Regions from separate parts of the Paenibacillus filicis genome, predicted to be linked through region 1. Evidence: riboswitches for the same ligand, from Rfam matches in the RefSeq annotation. Region 1 holds a riboswitch; each other region holds the start of a gene.
What was found. Region 1 has a riboswitch for cyclic di-AMP ahead of WMW72_RS33695 (hypothetical protein). Riboswitches for the same ligand answer to the same signal wherever they lie in the genome.

Region 1 (3,207 bases):
TGTCCCGGGTAATGTAACCCCCGTGTCGGAGGCGAATATATGGGGCGATCCCGAGGCCGCGGACATCGTGTTTAGCTCGGGGTTACCGATCACCATGGTGGGCCTAGATGTTACGATGAAAACGCTGATTACCCAGCAGCATCTGAACTATCTGCAGGAGCATTGCCAAGAAGAGAACAAGGATATCGTCGAATTTATCAACGAATCCTTACAGTTTTACTTTGACTTCTATCACACCTCGAATTATTGGATGGGAGCTGCCCCGCTGCATGATCCATTAACGATGCTGGTGGCCCTAGAGCCAGGTGTGGTCAAAACCCAACAGATGAAGATTAAAGTGGAATGCCAAAGTGAGATTTGTCAGGGGATGACCGTGGCGGATTTACGGCGTAATGCTTTGGTAGGAAGTCCTGTACAGGTGTGTATAGATGTCGAGGCCGAGTATGCCGTGAATAAATTATTGTCCGTATTTCTTTAAACAGCGTCTATAGCTATGCAGAAGGCATGGAAGGGGAGCAGAAATGCTCCCTTAGCCTGTTTGTAATCAGGCATGTATGCGTCTGAAACGACCTTTGTCACGCCATATGAAAAGAGTCCCTTTCTTCTAAGCAGATCCAATTTGTCAGGCGGAACACTTTTGGAAGGTCTTTTTTTACATGAGGCGCCTCTTCATCTATAAAAATTACGAAATCAGAGGTCATGGCCGCCATTCCGGCATCCTCAATCTTCGTCTCGTGCAACCGGGATTAGTAAATAGTTGTTGGCGGCTGAAACCTGTGCTTACGAGGTTAGCTATCGCGGTTACCCCATTCGCCCGAACTATTGCAAAATAAAACCCGATAAATGGTTAGATTTGTATGATTTGAACCGGAAATCCACGTGAAACCGACTTCAATGGACAGACGCTTCGGTTATCTCCACCTTTTCTAGGCTAAGCTTCTATTTTCGTGATTTTCGAGATAAACAGTAAAATCGGGAGTAAGATGCAGCAATATGGAGATCGAAGATGAATTACTTCCGGATTATGGCGGATTGAACGGGATTTGACGGATGGTCTTTCTTTACAGGACCAACCGGCAAGCGTATGATACAACTCATGAATCAAACAAAGTTTCCATGTTGAATCGCTGAGTTTCCTGGGCTAACCGGGAAAGCGGGGGAACCAATACAGCCAGGCCGAAGCGGTGTGAGAGCCGCTGCGCGCAGGGCATGGGGTGAATCTTGGGGCAGGAAGCGGCTCCGAGTAGGGCGACTCTCACCGCCCGAATCCGTCAGCTAACCCCGTAAGCGTTGGTAGGCAGCCATCTTGGTATCGAAGGACCGTCTTGACTTGTTCTGACATGCGAATGGTGCTTAATGGAGAGAGGATGATGAAGCTTGTGATCGAACCTATCGACCACAGGGCTTAAGCCTCTGTGGTTTTTACTTGTCTTTTTATGAAACAGAAGCCAATGATTTACAAAACGAATGACATGCATCTGATTCGCTGAGTCCTTGAATGGAAAAGGAACGGGGGAACCAACGAAGCTGCCATCGCAGCTTCATGGGGTGAATCCCGGAACAGCCAGGCTGTTCCCGGGTAGGGCGACTCTCACGCCCGAATCCGTCAGCTAACCTCGTAAGCGTTTGGAGAGAGGCAACGATTGTCGTGGGCAAGACACGGTCTATTTGGCTGTGCCTGAAGAAGCCGCGGGAAGAGTTCTTTTCTTCCTGCCGGCTTCTTTTTTGTTGCCTTCTCTTTCTCAATCAATAGGAGGAGAATCCGTGGTACATCAGCGGGAATGGATCTTGGTATCCGCACCGAACAAAGCAGGGGAGCTGTTCATTAGTCAATTGCTGGCCCGGCAGATTCCGTGCGCAGCGATCGTGAACAATCGAGTGGAACAAGAGAGGGTTACTAGAATCGGAGTGAAAATTTCCCACCTCGTGGATACTAAAAATGAGGTTACCTGGATCATGCCGGAGTTCCCGGTAGGTCAAGTCTTTTTATTTGAAAATAGCGTGACGCTGTGCTGCCGCTATCTGCAGATCTGCAGCAAATGGACGACAAAGCCCATCACGATCATCACCCATTCGAGCAGTCCGAGGCTGATGTACAGAAATCTGGGGGCCCGCAATATCATTCATACGTCCAGTCAGGACGTTAGCTTTTTAATTGCATCCATGGACGATTAGGCAGAAGGCTGACCATGAGGAGGGATTTGGATGCTGGATCTAGGTATGGTGCTGCTTCTGGCCGGAGCGTATGTCTTATTCGCAGGCTTCCTAGCCTGGTGCGGAAGCGTAAACCGTGAACCGGAGGGAGATAACAAATGATCGTGGTTGGTGTATGTACGGTGTTTATCTTTATTTATCTCGTCTATGTGCTGGTCAATCCGGAGAAATTCTAGGTTGCTGACAAGGAGGGTCTAAGAAGTTATGGGCATTGTACAAATAGCCGTTGTTATCCTGATCCTGCTGCTGCTGGTGAAGCCGCTCGGCACCTACCTGTACCAGGTGTTCCGGGGCGAGGCGAACGGCACAGATCGCTGGTTTGCCTGGGCGGAGAGGCCGATATACGCACTGATCGGGCTGAAGCAGCGCCGGGGCATGACCTGGAAAACCTACGCGCTAAGCTTTATTCTGACGAACATCGTCCTGGTAGCGACCGGCTACCTCATGCTTCGACTGCAGAAGTTTCTGCCGTTTAACCCGAGCGGCATCGATAATATGGAGCAGACGCTGACATTCAATACGGTCATCAGCTTCATGACCAATACGAATCTCCAGCATTACAGCGGTGAGACTGGCCTCTCGTATTTCTCGCAGATGGCTTTTATTACGATGATGATGTTTACCTCAGCTGCTACGGGGCTGTGCGTGGCGATAGCCTTCATCCGAGCCATCACGAGCAAGGGTGAGACGATCGGCAATTTCTTCGAGGATTTCGTCAAGGCGCATACGCGGGTATTTCTGCCGTTTGCTTTTGTCACCACGCTGGTGCTCGTCGGGCTTCAGGTACCACAGACGCTGCAGCCAACGATCACCGTGAACGGGGTGGAAGGGCCGCAGCAGATTGCGATCGGCCCGGTAGCGGCGCTCGAATCGATCAAGCATCTGGGGACCAACGGGGGCGGCTTCTTCGGGGCGAACTCAGCCCATCCGTTCGAGAATCCGAATCCGCTGACCAACGTGATCGAGATTCTGTCCATGTGGTCGCTGGCGGCT
Region 2 (3,207 bases), on a different contig from region 1:
TGCTTGGCACCCGGAACTTCCCGTGCGATGATCTTACGGATCCGTTCCCCCGCATGATCCGGATCTGTGAAGACGATAACCCCCCTGCGCTCCTGGGCGAGGCGGATCCGCCGGATGATGTCCGCATTAATCGCCGAGCCTCCGGTTTCGATCGTCTCCGCTTCCACAGCACGCTTGATGGCGACTGTGTCGTCCTTGCCTTCCACTACGATAATCTCCTTGATCAAGTCGGTTCTTCCTCTCATCGTTCATAAACATGGAAAAAGAAGAGGGTGCTAGAACGCCTCTTCTTAATCCGTTAATCTATATGCATCAGTCTTCCCGTATTGCGTGCTCCTAGTCAGCAGACGGCTTCTTGGGCCCGATGACGTATACCGTATACCCGCGTTTAGTACCGAAGCGGTCGGCATAGCTGTCACTCTGGAAGTAGACGTCGATCTTATTCCCTTTCACAGCGCTGCCGGTATCCTCAGCCCGGCGGAAGCCGAGACCGTCGATATATACCCACCAGCCGATCGGGATTACTTTAGGGTCAACTGCAATGGTACGACCTTCCGTTACCTTCGCCCCTGATGACGTTACGCCGTATTGCGGATGGCTCTCATCCTTGCCCGTCGAATCCGGTCCTGCCGAATACGCGGTCAGCGTAACATTCTTAATCACTTGCTTATAGCCGAAATTGACCCCATTCTTGGTTACTTCCTCCACATTCGGCGAGGAAGCTGACAATGCGACAACGGGACTCTTGGTTCCTACTGCGACAATGCGCTGCTTGCTTTCCGTTTGTACGGCTTCTCCTACGACCTGCTCCGAGACGAGCACGCCGTCTTCAAACACTTTTTCGGTTTTCTTGATCTTCAAACCTTCTTGACCCTCTTGCACAACTTGTTCCTTGCCCTTGAGCAGCTGGGGCTCATTCTTCTTCACCGTGTCGAAAGCGATCGCTTCCTGCAGCTCGCCTTGTTCCTTCTTAACACGAACGACTTTGACGGGACTATCTGTCGCAAGCTCGCTATCCGGCGCAGGGATAACCTTATCCAGCTCGCCAAGCGTCACGTTCAGCTCCTGCAGCGCAGCGCCTACCGTCTTGCTGACCGTATATACGGTCTTGGTCTCCCCATCCATCGTCAACTGAAGCGGCGTTGTATGGGTAATCGTAATGCGGTCTCCAGATTTAATCGAGGAGTCCAGCCCGTGCGAAAGCCGGTCCTTATCTGACACCGCAATGCCTTGCTCATCCAGGATTCGTTGCAGGACCCCTTCACGGGTTTGGAACTTGCGTTCCTGTCCGTCCACAACGAGCGATACGCGCTTGACAGCCGTACCGTGTAACATCATCAAAAACATGAAAGTCATAGCGAATGAAAGGAGTGTGATAATCGTTATCATACGCAAGTTTCCATGCTTCCATCGCAACGCGAAGGTCATGCTGGATGATCGTCTTACATGGGTTTGCTCAGGTGATACAGCTCCCACTTGTTCGGTCCTCCTTAAAGCCTCGCCATTTTGAGTGTTATGCATGATTAGAGTCTGACGCGACTATGGTAAATGTTTGGAATGCTACTTCCAACTTTTCTTCCGCTGTCATCAGAGCCGCCACTTGCCTGCTACGTCCCCCCTTCGGGCGCATCTTATAAAGTGCTTGGACATTTATCCCATCTACAGGGAAACACAAAAAAGTCAGCGGAGAAGAGGAACCTTCCCGTGACTTTTTTCATTTGGCCCAAATGAAATATAAGCACACGACAATCGTTACCTCTCTCTAGACGCTTACGAGGTTAGCTGACGGATTCGGACTTGAGAGTCGCCCTACCCCGTGTACTTGATCAGCACACAAGGATTCACCCCTAAAAAAACATCCCGTGACCGTCAACCGGTCAGCCGTGATGTGGTTCCCCCGTTTCCCTTTCGGAAACTCAGCGATGTTGGAAATATTGTGATCGATATGAAGTTATTATTGAGTGTACGATGCGAAGGCTTCGGTTGTAAAGTATACAAACAGAGAAAAAAAGAGCGAATTTGGTTCGAATCTGGCATATAAAACGCTTTTTTCAAAACAAAAACCATCTATTTCTCATCCGGACGTAGTCTTAGCATCAATTTCCTTTCGTTTTCTTGATTCGTTATTCGGAACTTCATTTTTGGGTGCGCTTTCCATGGGGAAATGGCCCTATGAAATCCTAAAAAGCTCCATCGCATTCCGACTCGTGATCTCAGCCAATTCTTCTAAGGAAATTCCTTTTATTTCCGCTGCTGTCTCTGCGACCAGACGCACATAAGCAGACTCGTTGCGCTTTCCCCGGTAAGGATGCGGAGCCAGATAGGGGGCATCGGTTTCGATCAGCAGACGGTCCAGCGGCACCTTTTCCAGCACCTCTTTGGGCTGGCGCGCATTTTTGAACGTCACGGGCCCCCCGAATGAAATATAAAAATTCATATCCAGACACAGCTTGGCCGTTTCCCAGCTACCGGAGTAGCAATGCATGACACCTCCGACCTCGGAAGCTCGTTCCTCCCGCAGGGTCTGCACGACATCGTGATGCGCATCGCGGTTATGAATCGCAATCGGGAGACCTACCTTGCGGGCTAGGCGAATCTGATCGCGGAATACGCGATCCTGGACATCCTTCGGTGAGGTATCCCAATAATAATCCAGCCCGATCTCTCCGATGGCAACAACCTTGTCATGGCTGCACAGCGATTCGATCCAGGCCAGATCCTCTTCGGTCATATCCTTCGCATCCGTCGGATGCCATCCAACCGTCGAGTAGATAAAGTCATACTGCTCCGCAAGCGCCAGTGAAGTAGGGATGGTTTCGCGGTTAAAGCCTACATTCACAATTCGACCAATTCCGTTGTCCCTCGCACGGGCAATCACTTCGTGTCGGTCTTCATCGAATTGGGGCGCATTGAGGTGGGCGTGCGTGTCGATCAGCATAGCATAATTCTCCTTTGGCTTGTCCGTTTTCTCTTAATATATAGAAGGAACTGAAACAGCTACAAGGCAAACAGTCGCCGCAAGCCCGGATCCAGCTCCGGAAGATGTTTCACCAGCAGATCCCTTGGGTAATACAGGTGGTATTTTCCCATCTGGATGCCGCTTATGGAGCGGACAATCTCGGATTTGCGCGATATTTCCGTCAGCTGTTCGTTGGAATCGAGCAGCAGGATGGGAAGCTTCTCATCATGCTCGCCCGGCCGGTATAT
Region 3 (3,207 bases), on a different contig from region 1:
ATCACTTTGGAGGGATCGTAAGCCCTTGCTTCCCGCTGCGTATCCGGTCTCATTCCAGCACGCTCTTCTCTATAACGGTTTGCGCGAGCTTCTCACGGCGCTTCACGAGCTTCTGCTGCAGCTCGGGATCGAAGGCTGCCAGCACCTGAGCGGCGTACAGCCCCGCATTGGTCGCTCCGGCCTGACCGATCGACATCGTGCCCACCGGCACGCCGCCCGGCATCTGTACAATGGAATAGAGTGAATCAAGCCCACTCATTGTAGAAGACTTTACAGGCACGCCAATGACCGGCAGTACCGTCTTCGCCGCAACCATACCCGGCAAATGAGCGGCACCGCCGGCTCCGGCGATAATCAGCTTTAATCCGCGACCGATGGCGGATTCCGCATATTCAAACATCAGATCGGGCGTACGGTGAGCGGATACAACCCGCTTCTCATAGGCGATGCCGAGTTCGTCCAGTATGTCGCACGCATGCTTCATCGTGTCCCAATCGGACTGGCTTCCCATAATGACACCAACTTGCACTGACATGATAACCTCCGTTTGCACCCTTCGATTCCGGGCGGCTGCTTGATGAGCTATATGCTCTATTCATGAAAAAACGCCCTTGAGACAACTGAAGCCAAGTAACGGCCAGCTGTCGGAAGGACGACAAGAAATACCCTTAAGCACAAGTTAAGGCCAAGCACAGAGCGTGCCGACCTCTCATTGACGCTTACTCGTAGTCCAAAAATTTAAGGTTTTCGGGTAGAGACTTTCGGGCCGTATCCCCGACTTTATACGAGACTATTCAACTTATAAATGACCCTGCTTACCAATCTTTTCACTCTCTCAGTTTAGCAGGGATTGACACATCATGTCAACTCTAAAACCCGAACATTCAATATTTATTCCATAAAAATAGTTCGCCTTTAAACCTTGTTATTGGGTAGATTTACCGCTTATTAACAGTCGCATTTTTCATTTCAATGAGTTCTTTTTGACTTTGGGCGACTTCTGGGGCGGATAGCCCTCCCGCCGTCAGCACCGGCTCGCTCAGCAGGGTCCACCGCTCATACATAAGCAAGCCGTTCTCTAGAATGACCAGCCACGAATCAGAGGGCTCGTCTCCGTCTTTCACAGCCAAGCGGTGAAAGAGAGCATCCTCCGCCTTGGATAGCCGGCCTGTTTCTTCATAATAAGGGATAAGCAGCTCCAGCAGCTCAGTGCCCATCGGACTTCTCCCGGCCAGCTCCAGCGCGGCTTCGATCCGCTCGTCGATTTCCTTCAGCATTGCCGAGTCTTCTTCGTCTGCCCTTACCAGCAGAAGCAGCTCCGCCCACCGGATGGATTCACGTGCAGCCTGCTCCCCGTGTTGTTCTTCCTTCAGCATCCGGCCACGGGCGATCATCATGTCGCTCAACGCAAGCGCTTTGCCGATATCCGGCCTGCCTCCCTGGGAGATTAGCTCCAGCAGATCGCGAACCGCCAGCGCCTGCAGCAGTCTAGAGTCGAGTCCGACGAGGCGTTTCATCGCCTGATTGATAATCTCCAGCCGCTCCTGAAGCGCCTGGCCTCGCTTGTTGATGACTTGTCCGATGATTTTGGCCGTCTGTTCGATAAGCCGCATGATATAGTCGCGCTGATACATGACTCTGCCTCCCTGCTTTTCTATAACTTACATTGTACCATTCTGCCGCCACACGGCGGTATTTTTACGGATATCCTCTCAGCTGAAGGAAAAACCTGGCATGGACTGGATGAATTTATGCATTGAACGCTTTAAGCAGGTTATGGTAAAGTCTTAAAAGCCGAATCGAACAGTTTGTTATCTGAACGTACGGGGGACGCATCACATGGGGTGAATAGACGATTCCAGCAGCCATGCCTGCCGAATCGCGCTTAGGGAAAATCCTCTTCCCGAACCCGACAACTAACCTCGGAGGCCCGACAGGAGGGAATCAATTGAATAAGATTTTCAAATGCATCCTGCTGGCAGGTCTGTTCCTGCTGCCCGCGGGAATGACGGCGTCTAAGCCTGCGAATGCCCAGTTTTTCCATCAGGAGACGGACATTAAGGTGCAGGTTAACGATCAGCTCATGCAGTTTGGTGATATTCAGCCGATTGTGGATGCCACTTCCAAGCTTCAAGTTCCTGCTAGAGTCATGGCTGACAAGCTAGGCTATGATCTGCAATGGCAGAAGGTAGGCAACCAGATTGCCATCACCATCGGCAATTCGGAGCAGAAGCTGACCCTAACGACAGGAGAAACTGAGGCCAAGGTGAATGAGCAGCCTGCTTCTCTGGATGCGCCTGCCCGGATCGTAGACGGCCGTGTATACGTTCCTTTCCGTCTGATTGCCGATACGTTCGGCTCCAAGACCCAATGGGATTCGGCCAATCGCATCGCGATTATGTCGACAGACGGCCAGTATCATGCACCGGCCTGGTATCGTCCCCAGGCCATCGCCAAGAGTTACTCCAAAGTCATTGAGGCCAGAGCCTCTGCCTATAGCGCCAGCCCCGCAGAGAACGGCGGGTACACACTCGATTATATGGGCAACCAGCTGCAGCTTGGCACGATCGCCGTAGACCCTTCTGTGATTCCACTCGGATCGAGAGTTTACGTGGAAGGCTACACACATGACGGACTTCCTGCCGGAGGCATGTATGCCGTAGCCAGCGATACCGGTGGAGCGATCAAGGGCAATAAGATCGATATCTTCCTCCCGCAGAGCCGTGAGCAAGTGAAGTCATTCGGGATTCAGCAAGTGAAAGTATATATTCTCGGCTCGTAGCAGCAGCAGTCTTCGGACTGCTGTTTTTGCTATTTTCTTTATAGGCCGCGACTAACCCCCGCTTTTCTCTGGAATACCTTCCACACTCTTATCCTTTTCTTCCATCGGGATTACCCAGCTTTTAGGCCGCATAGCCTCCCGCCTTTTTTCGGACACTATAACTGAATTTACAGCGGAGGAGGCTTGGTCATGATCCGGAAAACAACACTTCTGCTGCTGGCTGGCCTGCTGCTGATTCCCCAATTTCCAGCTGCTGCCGTTCCAAGCCGTGATGAGGTCGTATGGAATGTCCAAACCGATCAGAAGCTGATCGCCTTGACGTTTGACGACGGTCCCAATCCGGTGTACACACCGCAAATTCTGGATCTTCTGCATGCGTATGAGGCCAAGGGGACTTTCTTCGTGTTGGGCAAGCGGGTTCAGAT
Region 4 (3,207 bases), on a different contig from region 1:
AGCATCCGGCTTCAACGATATTTCGCATTTCTGCCATACGTTCAAGCGGGTTGCGGGGCTCACACCGAGCCAATATCGTGCCGTGCATGGATCATGCAGCGCCGGATGATACCGGCTGTCCCGTCATGAGCCTGCATCTTCGCTGGATAAGTAAAAAGAAACCCGCCTGACGGCGGGTTCCCGTTGCCCTGCGGCTGCTTGAGCCGGATTCGGGCGTAATGGTTATATTTAGAATGAAAACCATGAAACGATCAGAAACGTATGCTTGCTTCGGCTTAAGAGACGGTGGACACTCGCTTGGCCCCTACATACCGCTTGCCCCAATAGCCGCTGGTCAGGCTCGCGACGGACACGCCGACGGACGAGGCGGATGAGATAAATTGGCCATTCCCCAAATAAATCCCCACATGCGAGGTTTTATTTTTCTCGGCAAAGAAGACCAGATCGCCTTCCTGCAGATTCGTTACGCTTTGCCCCAGGTTGTCGTACATATCGACGGACGTTCTAGGCAGCGAGACGCCTTGCTTTTCAAAAACATAGTTCACAAACCCCGAGCAGTCAAAGCCGTTGGTCGATTCTCCGCCATACATGTAGGGGGTTCCCAGGTACTGATACGCGGTTTGTACGACAGACGGTACCGGCTTCGGCTTGTACCAGGCTGGTGCATGATACTGGCCGTCCTGGTTAATGATCGCGATGCGGTTGCTAGGGTCCCACTGGACACGGTATCCGAAGGTCTCGGATACGAATCTCAACGGAAGATAGACTCTGCCTTCGCTGAACTGGGGCGGCGCATCCATATCCACCGTTTTCCCGTTCACGACCGCTTGCTTGCTGCCGGTCTGCAGCTTGATCGATTGCTGATCACTGGTCAGCGTGACTTTGATGACATCGGCATCCTTGCTCCAATCCAGCTTGTACCCCAAATTTTCGACCAGCAGACGCATGGGAATCTGCAACGTATTGGCGGTGTCAATAAAGGGCTGCGCATCGGGAAACGAAACCAGACTGTCGTTCACCTGCACCTTGACTTCCGAAGAAGCGGCTTGGGCTGAATCGGCCCCAAAGCCCGATACGATGCCGACAGCTGTCAATGCGCATGAAAAAACAAGCGTTTTGCAAAAACGATTCAAACGTATTCCTCCTGTAGCCTTCGAGGTTAGTTGACGGATTCGGAAGAGGTTGCTCCCTAGTCCGCTTGCGCGGACATTCACCCCTAGGTAAATCATCCCCCGTACCAATTCTTCTGCTGAATTGGATTCGGCCATTGTATTGTCGCATTCAAGCAAGGCAGACACCTGCAAATAATCCGCTGTGCCACCTCATGGATTACCCATGCTTTCCCGGTTGCTCAAAAGGCTTATTCATGCTAGTCCTATTATAGGCAAGCTCCTGCAAAAGTTCAACTAAACCTCATCGGTACACGGCTTATGAGGATATCTTACGATTATTCAATTCTAAATTCGTCTTCGTGCCATCTCTAAAAAGGAACATCGACAACCTTTTTCCCCAATGGATGCTTAACGTTTCAATATAACGATAAGACAAGGTTGAAATGATCCACGAAATGACTAAAGTACCGACCCATATGAGCCATATCGGCATTTTTTCATGAAACAAGAAAAACAAACCGACTAATACAATCATGTGATACAGGTAAAAACTGTATGATATTTTGCCTAAGTGGTGGATTGGCTTTAACCTTAGAAAGGTTGAAAAGGATTTTGCCGTCAGTGCCAAGCAAATTAATATCCCCGCCCCCAATAGGGTTACCCAATCATTAATCACATCCAGGTGTATCCATTCCACTTCTTTAAAAAACCAATGTGGATACGTATATAATAAAATACCACCTACTGAAATCATTATTTTTTTCGTCGAAGTCAAGTTTTCAAAGAAATCAAGAATGAGTTTAAAATGTTTACCTATCAAGGCTCCGATTATAAACATGGGTATCCACTCTATCGTGTTCAGATAAGGGAGTAAAGAATTGAGCAGTTTAGGCAGAGTATCTATCTTGCTAACAATAACCATGATGTGGGATAGGAGAGAGAGTCCAAGGCCGATCAACACGTTTGTTTTCCAGTTTAATTTGAGAACGATGAGCATAATCAACGGAAATATGATGGAAACTCGCAACTCTTGAATCAAAGTCCAAATAACAGAATCAAAGGCAGCGATATCATATCTCCCGCCGCCAAATGTATAGCTAGGCAAGAAGAGTAAATGATTGATTAATAACTTAATACTTATTGGACTCTGCCAGTGCGCTGCAAACCAGTTGCTGAACCCCTCAATACGATGGGTTGGGATCAGCAGTCTTAATAGGATGGCAAAGATAATAGCTACGGCATAAGGCACGTATAATCGAAGTACACGTTTCGTAATAAAAACAGGCGTAGAAGGTGATTTGCCTGGGGTGACAAATGGAAATGACAAAACAAGCCCACTAAGCACAAAAAATAAGATCACCGCTTCGTGTCCAGATATCAAAATACTTAGTGGTGTAAATTTCAACAGATATGAAACAAAATCCCCCCGGATAGACGGATTATTGTACAAGACAAACATACCTAAACAATGAGCAAAAAAAACAGTCATTGCAGCTAACCCTCTTAATGAGTCTAATTCCTCATAGCGTTTCAAAAAGTCGCACCTCCAGCTTCATCTTTTGATACGAATTGTATCACAACGAATAGGTCTATAGCAATAATTGTCAGAAAAAAATCAAACCCAAGCAGCTTGAATTCAGTCGCTTGGGTCCGTAAGACTCATATTAATTGAAGTTACAACCGTTATCGCCCTGATCCCAAGGCTTCACCTTTGCCACTGAGGACTTCTCTCAGCTCTGCCGTACTGTGAACCATATAGGTGGGTTCAACCGGCTGCAGTTCCTCCAGAGACCCGTACCCGTACATAACGGCGATCGAGTGAATACCTGTGTTGTTGGCCCCGATGATGTCATGCTTGCGGTCTCCGACCATCACTACATCCTGCTTGTCTACCCCGCTCAGCTGCCCTAGCACATAGGCAATGACTTCGGTCTTGGAGGCTCGTGTGCCATCCAGATTGCTGCCTGCGATCAGCTCGAAATACGGGTCCAATTCGAAGTAACGCAGGATTTGTTCGGCGAATGGCGTAGGCTTGGAGGTAGCGACGATGAGCCGCTTGTTCTGCTCCTTGAGCTCCGCCAGCAGCTCACGAATC

Region 2: linked by a shared signal. The riboswitch ahead of WMW72_RS34660 (ubiquitin-like domain-containing protein) and the one ahead of WMW72_RS33695 (hypothetical protein) in region 1 are both predicted to bind cyclic di-AMP.
Region 3: linked by a shared signal. The riboswitch ahead of WMW72_RS23935 (stalk domain-containing protein) and the one ahead of WMW72_RS33695 (hypothetical protein) in region 1 are both predicted to bind cyclic di-AMP.
Region 4: linked by a shared signal. The riboswitch ahead of WMW72_RS09785 (C40 family peptidase) and the one ahead of WMW72_RS33695 (hypothetical protein) in region 1 are both predicted to bind cyclic di-AMP.

What each region holds. Positions count from the first base shown of each region.
Region 1 covers NZ_JBBPCC010000036.1:42,811-46,017, reverse strand. The annotation lists gene WMW72_RS33700 (nucleoside hydrolase) at 1-478, shown strand, start outside; cyclic di-AMP (ydaO/yuaA leader) riboswitch at 1,116-1,305, shown strand; cyclic di-AMP (ydaO/yuaA leader) riboswitch at 1,475-1,641, shown strand; gene WMW72_RS33695 (hypothetical protein) at 1,765-2,175, shown strand; gene kdpF (K(+)-transporting ATPase subunit F) at 2,313-2,390, shown strand; gene kdpA (potassium-transporting ATPase subunit KdpA) at 2,419-3,207, shown strand, end outside.
Region 2 covers NZ_JBBPCC010000041.1:16,718-19,924, forward strand. The annotation lists gene rnmV (ribonuclease M5) at 1-227, opposite strand, end outside; gene WMW72_RS34660 (ubiquitin-like domain-containing protein) at 337-1,476, opposite strand; cyclic di-AMP (ydaO/yuaA leader) riboswitch at 1,752-1,932, opposite strand; gene WMW72_RS34665 (TatD family hydrolase) at 2,171-2,938, opposite strand; gene WMW72_RS34670 (HD domain-containing protein) at 2,998-3,207, opposite strand, start outside.
Region 3 covers NZ_JBBPCC010000017.1:172,404-175,610, forward strand. The annotation lists gene purK (5-(carboxyamino)imidazole ribonucleotide synthase) at 1-53, opposite strand, end outside; gene purE (5-(carboxyamino)imidazole ribonucleotide mutase) at 50-535, opposite strand; purine riboswitch at 707-808, opposite strand; gene WMW72_RS23930 (DUF6483 family protein) at 939-1,634, opposite strand; cyclic di-AMP (ydaO/yuaA leader) riboswitch at 1,783-1,946, shown strand; gene WMW72_RS23935 (stalk domain-containing protein) at 1,949-2,782, shown strand; gene WMW72_RS23940 (polysaccharide deacetylase family protein) at 2,972-3,207, shown strand, end outside.
Region 4 covers NZ_JBBPCC010000005.1:80,580-83,786, forward strand. The annotation lists gene WMW72_RS09780 (helix-turn-helix domain-containing protein) at 1-109, shown strand, start outside; gene WMW72_RS09785 (C40 family peptidase) at 276-1,133, opposite strand; cyclic di-AMP (ydaO/yuaA leader) riboswitch at 1,134-1,276, opposite strand; gene WMW72_RS09790 (acyltransferase family protein) at 1,429-2,646, opposite strand; gene WMW72_RS09795 (HAD family hydrolase) at 2,796-3,207, opposite strand, start outside.